Regions from separate parts of the Leisingera sp. ANG-M6 genome, predicted to be linked through region 4. Evidence: riboswitches for the same ligand, from Rfam matches in the RefSeq annotation. Region 4 holds a riboswitch; each other region holds the start of a gene.
What was found. A riboswitch is a leader RNA that binds a small molecule or an ion and turns the genes downstream of it on or off. The one in region 4 is predicted to bind cobalamin.

Region 1 (3,095 bases), on a different contig from region 4:
TTTTGCCGCGCACTGAGAAAGACAGGTTGCGGGCTTCGATCCTCATCTCGCAGTCCTTTGCCCGCGCACCAGAATCACCGCAAAGGACGGCGCCCCGATCAGGGCGGTGACCACCCCGATGGGAAGCACCTGGCCGGGGATGATGATGCGGGAGACGATATCGGCGGCGATCAGGAACACGGCGCCAGTCAGCGCCGCTGCTGGCATCAGCCTGCGGTGGCCGGGGCCTACCAGGAACCGTGCCGCATGCGGGATCACCAGGCCGACAAAGCCGATGGAGCCGACGATCGACACCATCACCGCGGTCATCAGCGCGGTGGCGAAGATCAGAACCACCTGCACCCGCCGGACCGGGATGCCAAGCGAAGCGGCGGAATCGCTGCCAAAGGTGAAGGCGTCCAGAGCACGGGCATGAAAGCGGCAGATCATCCAGCCCGCCAGCGCCAGCGGCACCGCCAGCCACACATCCGGCCAGCGCACGCCGCTGAGGTTGCCCATCAGCCAGAACATGATGCCGCGGGCCTGATCCGCATTGGCGGACTTGGCGATAATGAAAGCGGTCAGCGCATTGAATAGCTGCGAGCCGGCAATGCCCGCCAGCACGATCTGCGCAGCTGCGGCGCGGTTGCCCCCTGCCCCGGCGGCCCGCGCCAGAATGGCGACAAAGCCAAACGCCAGCAGTGCGCCGTTAAAGGCACCAAAGGACAGTGACAGGGCGCCGCCGCCAAGTCCTGCAATGGTGACCGCCACCGCCCCGGTCGAGGCACCGGCCGATATGCCCAGAATGTAAGGGTCCGCCAGCGCGTTGCGCAGCAAGGCCTGCAGCACTACACCCGCAACCGCCAGCGCCGCCCCGCAGGCTGCAGCCACCAGCGCCCGCGGCAGCCGGTAGCTCCAGATGATGCCCTGATCCACCGGGTCCACCGGTAGGCCCGCCCCGGCCAGCTTGTTGGCCAAAACGGACAAGACAAGGTCAGGCGCAAGCGAGGTTTCCCCGATCATTGCGCCTGCCAGAACCGCCGCGGCCAGCACCGGCAGGGCAAGGCAAGCGCCCCGGAAGCCCTGCCAGGCCAGTACGGCGGCTGCACTCATGCGCCGTTGCCGATCGCGCTGAGTTCTTCCGCCAAGTCTTCCAGCGCCGGGATGGCGCGGATGGTGGCGTCCATCGCCTGGGCGTCCATCACCACGATGCGGTTGTTTTTAACCGCATCCATCTGGCTGGCGACCGGGTCATTGCGCAGGAACTCAAGCTTCTTCTCGTAGTCATCAGCGGCAAAGCGGCGGCGGTCCATACGGGCAATCACGATCACCGTCGGGTTGGCTTTCGCGATGGTCTCCCAACCGACGGTCGGCCATTCCTCGTCGGTCTCAATGACGTTTTTCAGGCCCAGCTGCTGCATCATGTAGCCCGGTGCGCCCTTCTGGCCGGCCACGAACGGGTCGCTTTCCATCTCGGGCGAGGAGAACCAGAACACAGCGGAGGCGTCGTCCAGCGCAACCTCTTGCGCCTTGGCCACAGCCGCGGCCTCACGAGCCTTGTAGTCGGCGACCAGCTCAGCGCCTTTTTCTGCCTCGCCGAAGATCGCCGCCAATTCCTCAATGCCCTGATAGAGGCTGTCGGTGGTGAACATCTCGGTCCGGGTGCCGTCGCCGCCGGTGGTGTTGTCCTTGCCGACGCAGTCCGCGGGCATCACATAGGTCGGGATACCAAGATCATGAAACTGCTCGCGCTTGGCGACGATGCCTTCGGGACCGATATGCCACTCATACTGGGCAGCCACCAGGCCCGGGCGCTTGGCCACAACGCTTTCAAAGCTTGGGTCATTGTCGGCCAGGCGCTCAACCTTGTCGTTCAGTGCGGCGTACTCGGGCAGAACATCGTTGAACCAGACCGAGGTGCCCAGCACCTTGCCACCCAGACCCAGCGCATAAAGTACCTCTGTTGCGGCTTGGCCAACGGTCACGGAGGACGCAACCGGTGCCTCGAAAGTGACGGTTTCACCGCAGTTTTGAATAGTCAGCGGAAAGTTTTCGCTGGCTGCTGCGGCCTGAGCTGCCGCAACGAATGAAAGGCCCATGAGGCCGGAACGCAGAAACATGATCTTCGATCTCCATGTGTCAATGACCGGAGAACGGGTGAAGGGCATTGACCGGCAAGGCGGAGGGTTTCCCCTTCTTGCGGCGCCAGGAACGGGCGGCGCATCTAGCCGGCAACCTCCCCGGACAACCCCGTCCGGTGTGTTTCGGTTTTCACCGGCAGGTCTCCTGACTGGCGGGTCACTGTCTGTCCCGTCTTCCCGGACCCTTCAGGCCCAGTGACACGATGGGACAGCACTCGCCGCCTACAGTTGCGGGGGCAGTTCCGTTTGGCGCCAGGCGGCACCGCGGATTCCCTCTTAGCCCTTACGGGACCGGTAAAGCGCGGGTAGCGCATCACTTCTCTTGCGGCAAGAAAAACTTCGTCGGTCAGCAGAATTCTTCGGGTCTAGTCATGCAACTCCACGCTCCGTGCAGGCATCGACCCAGGACCCGCGGCAGTTAATTGCGGAAACCGAAAGCGCTGAGTGCTCTAGGCCGCCTTGAAGCACCGGTCTACCAGTGCGTTCGTATCCAGGATCAAAATCGACTCGAACCTGCCGTCTGGTGTTTTGTGCTGCAGGCACCCGGATACATCCTCAGCGATGCTCTTGGAGGTATTCTGCTGGTCCAAGGGCTTCAGTTCAGCCACGCGGTTCTCCGTCGTGATGATTATTTCATCGACGGTGTCCACGAGTATTCCAAACTTCTGCGCGTCATGCTTGAAAATCAGCACTTTCTGATCGCGGCCGGACCCGGGCGGCAGCCCATACAGCACACGTGGATTGAACAGGGTGATAAGCTCTCCCCGCAAATTCAGGATGCCTTCGACGAAGCTCAGTGAAAACGGCGGTTCGAGCAGGTCAATTGGGCGGTTGATCACCTCGCTGACTTCGGAGGTGTCGAGCGCGAACCGTTTTTCGAAAGTGAACTTGATAAATGTGCGCCTTGCCGCGCGGGCCTCCAGTTCAGCGGCCTCTTCTTCCGTTTTCTCGGGTGGAAAAATCTCCTGGCAGGCT
Region 2 (3,095 bases), on a different contig from region 4:
CGACAGAGACGCATTCCAGCATCTCGTCGTCCTTCCACGCCAGGGTTTCGTCCAGCGTCTCGAAGTTTGCCTGCAGTCCCATACGCTTACTCCGCCGCGATCAGGTGGCGGCCGGTCAGCGCGCGGGTCAGATGGTCGGCGTACCAGTTGGAGAACTGGATGACGCCGCTCTCCTGCACTTCCGAATAGGGACCGGGCTCATAAGCGGGCGAGTTGATGCCGCGCTGGTTGTCCTCTACCACGATGCGGTCCTCGTCGTTGGTGGCAACCCAGACCTCGGTCAGCCGCTTCAGGTCATAGTCCTGACCTTCCACCGCGTCCTTGTGCACCAGCCACTTGGTGGTGACTTCGGTTTCGGTCGGGCTAATCGGGGTCACCCGGAACACGATGGAATGATCTGGCAGGAAGTGGTTCCAGGTGGTCGGGTAATGGAACTTCAAGAGCGTGCCGGCATCGGCAAAGGGCACCCGGCCGAGTTTCTTGGCCACTGCCGCCTTGCCGTCCATGGTATAGCTCTCGGCGCCCTCGTTCAGTGGCATCCGCGCCACCCGGTACTGGCCGCGCGCATCGATCTGGAACTGCGCCGGCACGCCCGCCGCTTCGATCCGGTCGAAATGCTTTTGCAGATGCGGCGGGGTCTCACCGCCCTCGACGCCGGTCACCGACGGATCTTCCGGGAAGGTCCGGCACAGTGACGGGTGGTTGCCGCCGCAGTGATAGCACTCGCGGTTGTTCTCCCAGACCAGCTTCCAGTTGCCGTTCTCGATGATCGAGCTTTCATAGGCGACCTTAGCGTTACCCAGGTCATGCGGCTCCAGATAGGGGCGCGCAACTGCGGCAAAAGCGTCGAAGTCCGGCGCCTCATCCGCCAGGCAGATGTAGATCAAGCCGGCCAGGTCACGGCAATGCACCGGCTTCAGCCCGTGTTTGGAGGCATCGAAGTCCGGCCCCATATCGCGCGCCCACAGCAGTGAGCCGTCCAGCTCGTAGGTCCACTGGTGGTAGGGGCAGACCAGCTTGGGCGAGTTGCCCTTCTTGGCCTTGCACACAACAGAACCGCGGTGGCGGCAGGCGTTGTGGAAGGCACGCACCTCGCCATCGGTGCCGCGCACGATGATGACGTTGTAGGCGCCGACCTGATGGGTCACGAAGTTGCCCGCCTTCGGGATCTCGCAGGCGGGAATGGCAAACAGCCATTCGCGGTAGAAGATCTGGCGCATGTCCAGATCCAGCACGCCCGGGTCGGTGTAAAACGCCTGCTCCAGGGAATAGTTTTTCTGACGGGCGACCAGTTTGGCCAGAATTTCGCTGTCGTGAAGCATCTGCTTCTCTCCTTTGCCGCATCCCCGCGGCAGGTTGGCTTGGCTGCGGGCATGGATAGAGAGATTGCAGGCCACGCGCCTGCAACCGCCCCGCCGCCGCCCGCGGTTGACGTTTTCGGGGCAAGGCTGGTTTCCGGACTGTCCCGGGGCCATTCGGCGGCGGGGCCTGGCACCTTCCCGAAGCCGTTGCTTCAGTGGTTATTGCCATGCCTTGCCCGGGGTCACCGTTGCGGGGGCAGTGCCGGAATTTCACCAGCTTCCCAATTCTCCACCCCTAGGGGCGGCACCTTGCTGAAGCGGAAAATGCCCGAATCCCGCGCCGCCGGCGGAGACAAATCCGACCCGCCAAAACCGGAAAAAGACATGCATGTTTGCCATGCCTGCAGGGACAGGGATGTCCAGAATCTCAAACCGGCATCCGCCAGCCCGTTTGCGGCAAGCGCTTATCTTTCATGCGGTTAGGCGCTGCCAGCCGCTGCAGATCGATTCGCACGCAGCGAATCTTACGCTGGCCCCTTGGAACACGAATTGCATTTAACTATATGACGTATAGTTAAATGATATGCAGGAGAATCCGATGACCACCGGCCACGTCTTCATCGCCACCAGCCTCGACGGCTTCGTGGCCCGGCAGGACCATTCGCTGGACTGGCTGCTCAAACAGCCCGACGCCGAAGATGACGATGGCGGTTTTGCCGCCTTCATGGACAGCGTAGACGGGCTGGTCATGGGGACGGGCTCATTCCGCACCGTGCTGGGGTTCGGCCAATGGCCCTACACCAAACCGGTTGTGGTCCTCAGCAACAGCCTGAGTGAACAGGACATTCCCGAAGAGCTGAAGGACAAGGTGCGCCTCAGCACCGCCGCACCCGCAGACCTTATGCAGGAGCTGCAAGAGCAAGGCTGGACCCGCGCCTATGTCGACGGCGGCCGGATGGTGCAGTCCTTCCTGCGCCAGGGGCTGATCGCCGATCTGACCATCACAACGGTTCCGATCCTGATCGGCAGCGGCATCCCCCTGTTCGGCAGCCTGGACCGGGACATCGACCTCAAGGTGGCAAGCTCCCGCATCCTGCCCACCGGCATGGTCCAGACCACGTTCCAGGTGGCCTGACCAATGCCCCCGCGCATGGGTCGCCCGCCCAAGGGCAGCCGCACCCTCAGCAAGGATGATGTGCTGCAGAAAGCCTTGGAGCTGCTTGACGAAGGTGACAGCAAGGCCCTCACGTTCAAGGCACTGGCAGCGGCGCTTGGCGTCACCCCAATGGCCGTTGCCCATCACGCCGGCACCAGGGACGAGATGATCGCATCCCTCGTCGGCATTGCGTTTGAAGGCGCGGATGCACCGTCAGAAGCGGCAACGCCCAAATTGCGGCTGCGTGACCTGATGACCCGCTATTGCACCCAGGTGACCCGGCACCCGGAACTTGCGAAATGCATCCTGGAAAACCCGTCCCTGATCGGTCCTGCCCTGACCGGGCTGACCCGGCTGATCGAGGCGGAAGTCACCGCCGCAGGCGTATCCGGCTCAGAGGCCCGCACCCTTCTGTGCCTGCTGGTGGATTACACACACGGCTTCGCCTTTGCCGCCGCCGCGGCACCACGCGGAGCGCTGTCACCTGACGGCTTCACCTCCGCGCTGGACTGGGTGCTGGACCGGATCGAATAAACAAACGCGGGCCGCTTCAGGCCCGCGCATCCGTTTGTGTCTTTCAGAGCCGCCCATCCGGCGGCCCCTCCCGTCACTTCGATTTCCAGGTATCCAGCCAGCGC
Region 3 (3,095 bases), on a different contig from region 4:
GGACTTCGGGGCGACGATCACCGCGCGGGAACTGGACTGGGCAATTGCCCGCGAATGGGTACGGACCGGAGACGACTACCTGTGGCGGCGCACCAAGCTGGGACTGCGGCTGGATGAAGCCCAGCGCGCCGCGGTGGATGCCTATATTCAAGGCAAAGCGGCGCAGTTGGCGGCATAACTCAAAGGGTGGCGCCCGGCCCGGCGGGGTGGAAGCGAAGCGCCCGGCCCGTGGGGGCGGGACGGGCGCTGCCCGGCGTGCCGCCGGGCAGGACATTCTGAAAGGGTCTTAAAACTCCACGCCCTTCTGCGCCTTCACGCCGGCGCGGAACGGGTGTTTGATCTGCCCCATCTCGGTCACTAGGTCGGCGATCTCGATCAGCTCCTCCTTGGCGTTGCGCCCTGTCAGCACCACATGGGTCATCGGCGGCTTCTGCTCCACCAGGAACTCCAGCACCTCCTCCAGGTCCAGATACTCATAACGCAGCGCGATGTTGATCTCGTCGAGCAGAACCATGGTATTGCGCTCGTCCAGGATCATCTCCTTGGCCTTTTCCCAGCCCTTCTGCGCGGCGGCAATGTCGCGCGCCTTGTCCTGGGTTTCCCAGGTGAAGCCCTCGCCCATCGCATAGAACTGGCAGAGATCGCTGAAGTTCTCCTCGATCAGGGTGCGCTCGCCGGTCTGCCAGGCGCCCTTGATGAACTGCACCACGGCGGACGGCATCCCATGGGCAATGCAGCGCATGATCATGCCGAAGCCGGAGGAGGATTTGCCCTTGCCCGGCCCGGTGTGGACGATGATTAGGCCCTTCTCGCCTTCCTTGGTCTTCATCATCCGGTCGCGCGCGGCCTTCTTCTTGGCCATCTTGGAGGCGTGACGGGCGGCTTCTTCCTCTGAGATGCCGGTTTCAGACTTTTCGCTCATGGGGGCTCTCCAGCTGTTTGACCCCATGTCTTGACAAAGAAGCCCGCCATAGCGCAAGGGGGTTCAGCTGGTTCCTGTGAAAACAGGCGAAGAGGGAATGTGAAGGCCTTGCCAAGGCTCAAGCACAGCCGCCCCCGCGACCGTGACCGGATGAGGCCGCCATGCCACTGGGAATACGTCCCGGGAAGGCAGGATGGCCGGCAAGGCCTGAGCGCCTTGGCATCCGCAAGCCGGGAGACCTGCCAGCGAGAGAGAGATCAACGGGCAGACGGGGTGTTCTGCGACCGGGTGAGGGACTGGCACGACACAGTTCCTTTCTGGCCATCCCGCACGCCCTGCCGCGACAGGAGACGCGCTGATGGCTGACGATATGGCAGGCAAGACTGCCAGCACCCAGGGACCGGTCACGCTGACCGTTTGCCTCACCTGCCGCCGCGAGGGCGCCGACCCGGAGGCCGCCCGCCCCGGCGCCATCCTTCACACAGCCCTGGAAGAAGCCGGAATGCCCGAAGGCGTTCGCCTGCGCGGCGTCGAATGCCTGTCCTCCTGCAAGCGCGGCTGCGCCGTGGCCTTGGTCGGCGGCGAAGAACGCTGGACCTATGTCTACGGCGACCTCGACCCGGACCAGCATGTCCCCGAAATTCTGGAAGGCGCCGCAGCCTATGCCGCCACTACCGATGGGGTCGTGCCCTGGCGCGAGCGCCCGCAGACTTTCCGCAAGCAATCCGTTGCCCGCATCCCGCCGGCCAAGTTCTTCTCCGAGGAGTAAACATGAGCGACCTCAACAAGATCCCCGTCACCGTCATCACCGGCTTCCTCGGTGCGGGCAAGACCACCCTGATCCGCCACCTGATGCAGAACCCGCAGGGCAAGCGCCTGGCGGTTGTGGTGAACGAGTTCGGCACCGCTGGCGTTGACGGTGACATCCTGAAATCCTGCGCTGATGAAAACTGCCCAGCGGAGAACATCATGGAGCTGGCAAACGGCTGTATCTGCTGCACCGTGGCCGATGACTTCATCCCCACCATCGAACAGCTGATGGACCTGCCCGAAAAGCCCGATCACATCGTGATCGAAACCTCCGGCCTGGCGCTGCCCAAACCGCTGCTGAAAGCCTTTGACTGGCCCGCGATCCGCTCCCGCATCACCGTCGACGGCGTGATTGCGCTGGCCGATGCCGAGGCGGTCGCCAAGGGCCAGTTCGCCCCCGACCTGGACGCCGTGCAGGCCCAGCGCGAGGCGGACGACAGCATCGACCACGAAACCCCGCTCAGCGAAGTGTTCGAGGATCAGATCTCCTGCGCCGACATCGTGCTGCTGTCCAAGGCCGATCTGGCCGGCGACGCAGGTGTCGAGAAGGCCCGCGCGGTGATCGAGGCCGAGGCACCGCGCAAGCTGCCGATCCTGCCGATGAGCGAAGGCGTCATCGACCCGCGCATCATTCTGGGCCTGAATGCCGCTGCCGAAGACGATCTGGAGGCGCGCCCCAGCCACCACGACGGCCACCACGACCACGAGCATGACGATTTTGAAAGCATCGTTGTCGAAATGGGCGAAGTCTCCGACCCCGAAGCGCTGCAGAATGCTATCGTGAAACTCGCCCGCGAGCGCAATATCCTGCGCGTCAAAGGCTATGTCGCGGTGGAGGGGAAACCGATGCGGATGCTGGTTCAGGCCGTGGGCGAGCGCCTGCGCGCCCAGTATGACCAGCCCTGGGGCGCGCAGCCGCGCAAAACCGCGCTGGTGGTTATCGCCGAGCATGACGACATCGACGAACAGGCCATCCGCGCCGAGCTGGGGGCGTAAGCTGATGCCCCTGACCCGTAAACTTCATGAGCGGAAAGGATCGCGCCCGTCCCGGGGTGGGCGCAATCGCGCCCGCCCATGGGGGCGGGTCGGGCGCAATCCGGGGCTTCCGCCCCGGGACACCATTTTGCTGGCCGGGAAAGGCAGAAACTGATGCACGTCGTCTTCCGCGAAAGCCACGGCCTTGACGAGACCGACACCCCGCAGGACCTCGGGCAGACGCCCGCGGACCTTGTGGTGCTGTCCTTCTCCGACAGCGACCTCGGCGCCTTTGCGGCGGGCTGGCACCGTGCGGACGGCAAGCTGCCCAGCTTGCGCCTCGCCAACCTTGTGGCGCTCAAGCACCCGCTGTCGGTCGACGTTTACG
Region 4 (3,095 bases):
TCCAGGCCGAAGCTCAGCAGGTACTTTGCTGCTTCCGTTTTGGTCTCGGTCGGGGTGCCGCCATTGAAGGACCGGTCAAAGTCAGTGCGTTCGATTGACAGGCGGTGTTTCAGGCGGCCGCCCAATGTGTCCAGTTCAGCATAGACTTGCGCCAGTTGCTCATCCCGGTCACTGAATTGCGTCGGATCATCCACGACATAGCTGGCCGCATCCGTTGCGGTGAAGGAGGTGCGGTCGCTGTCATAGCGTTCATCCGACGTGCGGAAGTTGAAGCCAAGTTTCAGCCGGTCGGTGACCAGGTAGTCGCCTTTCAATTGCAGTGTATTGCGGCGGATGCCGTCTTCTTCACCGCCATCGCCCGAGGTGTCATAGCCGTCGTCATTGTCATGGGCGAAGCTGAAGGCGATACCGCCGCGCTCGGTCCGCGACGAAACCCGGGCCGAGGCCCGGTAGCCGTCGGACCCCGCTTCCGCGCTGCCGCCGTATTCCGTGCCGATGCCGCCGGACTTGGTGATGATGTTGATCACACCGGCCGAGGCGTTGGAGCCGTAGAACACCGATTGCGGGCCGCGCAGGACTTCGATCCGCTCGATATTGGCAGTGTCCAGGCCGGACAGAATGTACTCGCTGTCACCGCCCGAGGCTTCGACGCCGTCGATCAGGATCAGCGTGTGATTGGCTTCTGCGCCGCGGATGCGGACCTGAGTAAAGCTGTCGCCGGAGCCGTTCACCATCAGGCCGGGAACCGAACGCAGCGCGTCCTGGACGGTGGTGATGCCGCGATCATCGATCTCCTCGCTGGTCAGGACCGAGACGGAGCGGCCGTACTTCTGGGCCTCGACCGGCGTGAAGCCGCCGGAGATGATGATCTCCCCCAGATCGGTGACTTCTTCATCCTGAGCGGTTGCGATTACAGGGGCGGCGGCCAGGGCGGCGGCCAGGGACAGGCTTGCCTTGCGCATATTCCATTCCTCCCGGCCCACGCAGCAAGCACAGGCCAAGCGGCTGCCCATACCGGGCAGCATGTTCATAATTTTGGTCTTTGGAAGGCAATGCCCCCGCAGACGGTGAAAACTGCCACCACTACGGAAGGTCCGTTATCTTCGGCGCGCCCCGCACCGCGATAGGGTGATCATCCTGGCAGGTCTCCTGACTTGCGGGTCGAGGCTTTGCTGCGCCTTCCCGCCCCTTGGGGCAGTGGCATACCGCAGCATTGCTCTCCGCTCACAGTTGCGGGGGCAGTCACGGATTCGGCGCCTGTTGGCTACACCTCACCGTGTTCCCTTTTAACCGGGTGGTCTCCCAGCCGGACCAGAATGGTCGGGACTTAGGCAAACTGAACTTATTCTGTCAAGCGGGAGAATTCGCAACCTGAGTAGAAATGGCCTTGGGCTGGCATCCATATCGCCGAATTTGCCTTTCCAATTTTTCAAGTGACGATGATTGATTACGCATACAAAAAACTTCGAAAGGCAGCGGTGTTTCCCCGTTCCTCTGATAGGAACATGCCTGCCTATTGATCCCTGCAGCACTGCAGGAGAAAAACCATCGGCACCGGACGGCCAAGTGAACAGAACATGATTCTCTTGACTCAGAAATTCCGGTTTGCCATTCAGCCAAGGTGACCGGTTCCGCGAGTGTTTCAATGCGCAGCGGAAGAAATAGGGAACACGGTGCGGCGTACCCAAAAGGGACCAAATCCGTGACTGCCCCCGCAACTGTGAGCGGTGAGTGACGCTGAATACGCCACTGGGAACATCCCCGGGAAGGCCAGCCGAGCCAGGACCCGCGAGTCAGGAGACCTGCCGGACACGGGGACTGAGGCTCCGCTTGCGGGGTTACTGCCCTTTTCCACCGGACGCCGGGGTGCGCGTCTGGCGCGTGTGCCGTTCAGGCGTTTCCGTGCCGCTACTCCCCGTTGTTCATTCCTGATTGCAGGTGCGCCTGTATCGTCGAATGAGGACGAAATGAAACTGAACTACCTGGCCGCTGCTCTGGCCGTTTCCCTGCCGGTTACCGCTTCGGCGCATTTCCAGCTGAACTACACTGAACAAGCGCTGATCGAAAAGCCCGGCGACGTGCCGATGGGCCTGGTGTTCTGGCACCCGATGGCCAACGGCCATGCGATGGACATGGGCAAGCCGGAAGAGTTTTTCATGATCCACAAAGGTGAAAAGACCGACCTGTCGGACCGCCTGGAACCCGCCACCTTCAAAGGGGCTGAAAACGAAGCTTCGGCTTACAAGGCCTCGGTCCCGGTCAAGCGGTCCGGCGACTATGTCGTGGTGACGGTCCCTTCGCCTTACTACGAGGAAAGTGAAGACATCTATATCCAGCAGATCTCCAAGGTCGTGCTGAACCGCAACACGCTGCCCACAGACTGGGACCAGCCGGCTGGCCTGGCGACCGAGATCCTGCCGCTGAACAAGCCCTATAACGTCATCGTAGGCTCCACCTTTTCCGGTCAGGTTCTGGCGGACGGCAAGCCGGTTCCGGGTGCCGAGATCGAAGTCGAGTTCATGGCGTCGGAGCCGGATCTGGAAAAATTCTCAACCACTGATCCCACCGTGGGTGAGATGCCGGGCGGCGCAATTGTTGCCATCGCCGACCAGAACGGCGTTTTTTCCTTTGGCATTCCGAAAGCAGGCTACTGGGGCTTTGCGGCACTCGGGTCCGGTCCGGCGACCGAGCACGACGGCAAGGAACTCAGCCAGGATGCTGTTCTGTGGATCCACGCAGAAGAGCTGAAGTGAAAGTAGACCGATGCATATCGTAGACGGCGCACTGTCGAACCCGGTTGTGATCGGCGGCGCGGTTGCCGCCGTCGGCGGTATTGCCATGGGTCTGCGCAACCTGCCGCTGGAGCGGATTCCCGCGGCGGGTGTTCTGTCGGCCAGTTTCTTTGTGGCCTCCCTGATCCATGTCCCGATCGGGCCCAGTTCGGTTCACCTGATCCTAAATGGCCTTGCCGGGCTGGTGCTGGGCTGGGCCGCGTTCCCGGCTTTGTTTGTCGGGCTTCTCCTGCAGGCGGTCTTCTTCGGCTTCGGCGGGCTGACCGTGTTGGGCGTGAACGCCGTGAATATTGCCCTGCCCGC

Region 1: another riboswitch for cobalamin. It lies ahead of RA24_RS19185 (ABC transporter substrate-binding protein); the one in region 4 lies ahead of RA24_RS12265 (TonB-dependent receptor plug domain-containing protein).
Region 2: another riboswitch for cobalamin. It lies ahead of RA24_RS10955 (aromatic ring-hydroxylating oxygenase subunit alpha); the one in region 4 lies ahead of RA24_RS12265 (TonB-dependent receptor plug domain-containing protein).
Region 3: another riboswitch for cobalamin. It lies ahead of RA24_RS01530 (DUF1636 family protein); the one in region 4 lies ahead of RA24_RS12265 (TonB-dependent receptor plug domain-containing protein).

The regions. Positions count from the first base shown of each region.
Region 1 is NZ_JWLG01000022.1:92,882-95,976, reverse strand. Features, by position in the region: gene RA24_RS19195 (ABC transporter ATP-binding protein) at 1-46, opposite strand, end outside; gene RA24_RS19190 (FecCD family ABC transporter permease) at 43-1,092, opposite strand; gene RA24_RS19185 (ABC transporter substrate-binding protein) at 1,089-2,099, opposite strand; cobalamin riboswitch at 2,239-2,431, opposite strand; gene RA24_RS19180 (chemotaxis protein CheW) at 2,570-3,095, opposite strand, start outside.
Region 2 is NZ_JWLG01000013.1:218,420-221,514, reverse strand. Features, by position in the region: gene RA24_RS10960 (hybrid-cluster NAD(P)-dependent oxidoreductase) at 1-82, opposite strand, end outside; gene RA24_RS10955 (aromatic ring-hydroxylating oxygenase subunit alpha) at 87-1,322, opposite strand; cobalamin riboswitch at 1,430-1,628, opposite strand; gene RA24_RS10950 (dihydrofolate reductase family protein) at 1,885-2,436, shown strand; gene RA24_RS10945 (TetR/AcrR family transcriptional regulator) at 2,440-2,991, shown strand; gene RA24_RS10940 (DUF1523 family protein) at 3,065-3,095, opposite strand, start outside.
Region 3 is NZ_JWLG01000003.1:23,964-27,058, forward strand. Features, by position in the region: gene glpD (glycerol-3-phosphate dehydrogenase) at 1-178, shown strand, start outside; gene cobO (cob(I)yrinic acid a,c-diamide adenosyltransferase) at 287-922, opposite strand; cobalamin riboswitch at 974-1,183, shown strand; gene RA24_RS01530 (DUF1636 family protein) at 1,281-1,691, shown strand; gene cobW (cobalamin biosynthesis protein CobW) at 1,694-2,728, shown strand; gene cobN (cobaltochelatase subunit CobN) at 2,882-3,095, shown strand, end outside.
Region 4 is NZ_JWLG01000014.1:40,847-43,941, reverse strand. Features, by position in the region: gene RA24_RS12265 (TonB-dependent receptor plug domain-containing protein) at 1-962, opposite strand, end outside; cobalamin riboswitch at 1,123-1,331, opposite strand; cobalamin riboswitch at 1,610-1,824, shown strand; gene RA24_RS12260 (DUF4198 domain-containing protein) at 1,968-2,753, shown strand; gene cbiM (cobalt transporter CbiM) at 2,764-3,095, shown strand, end outside.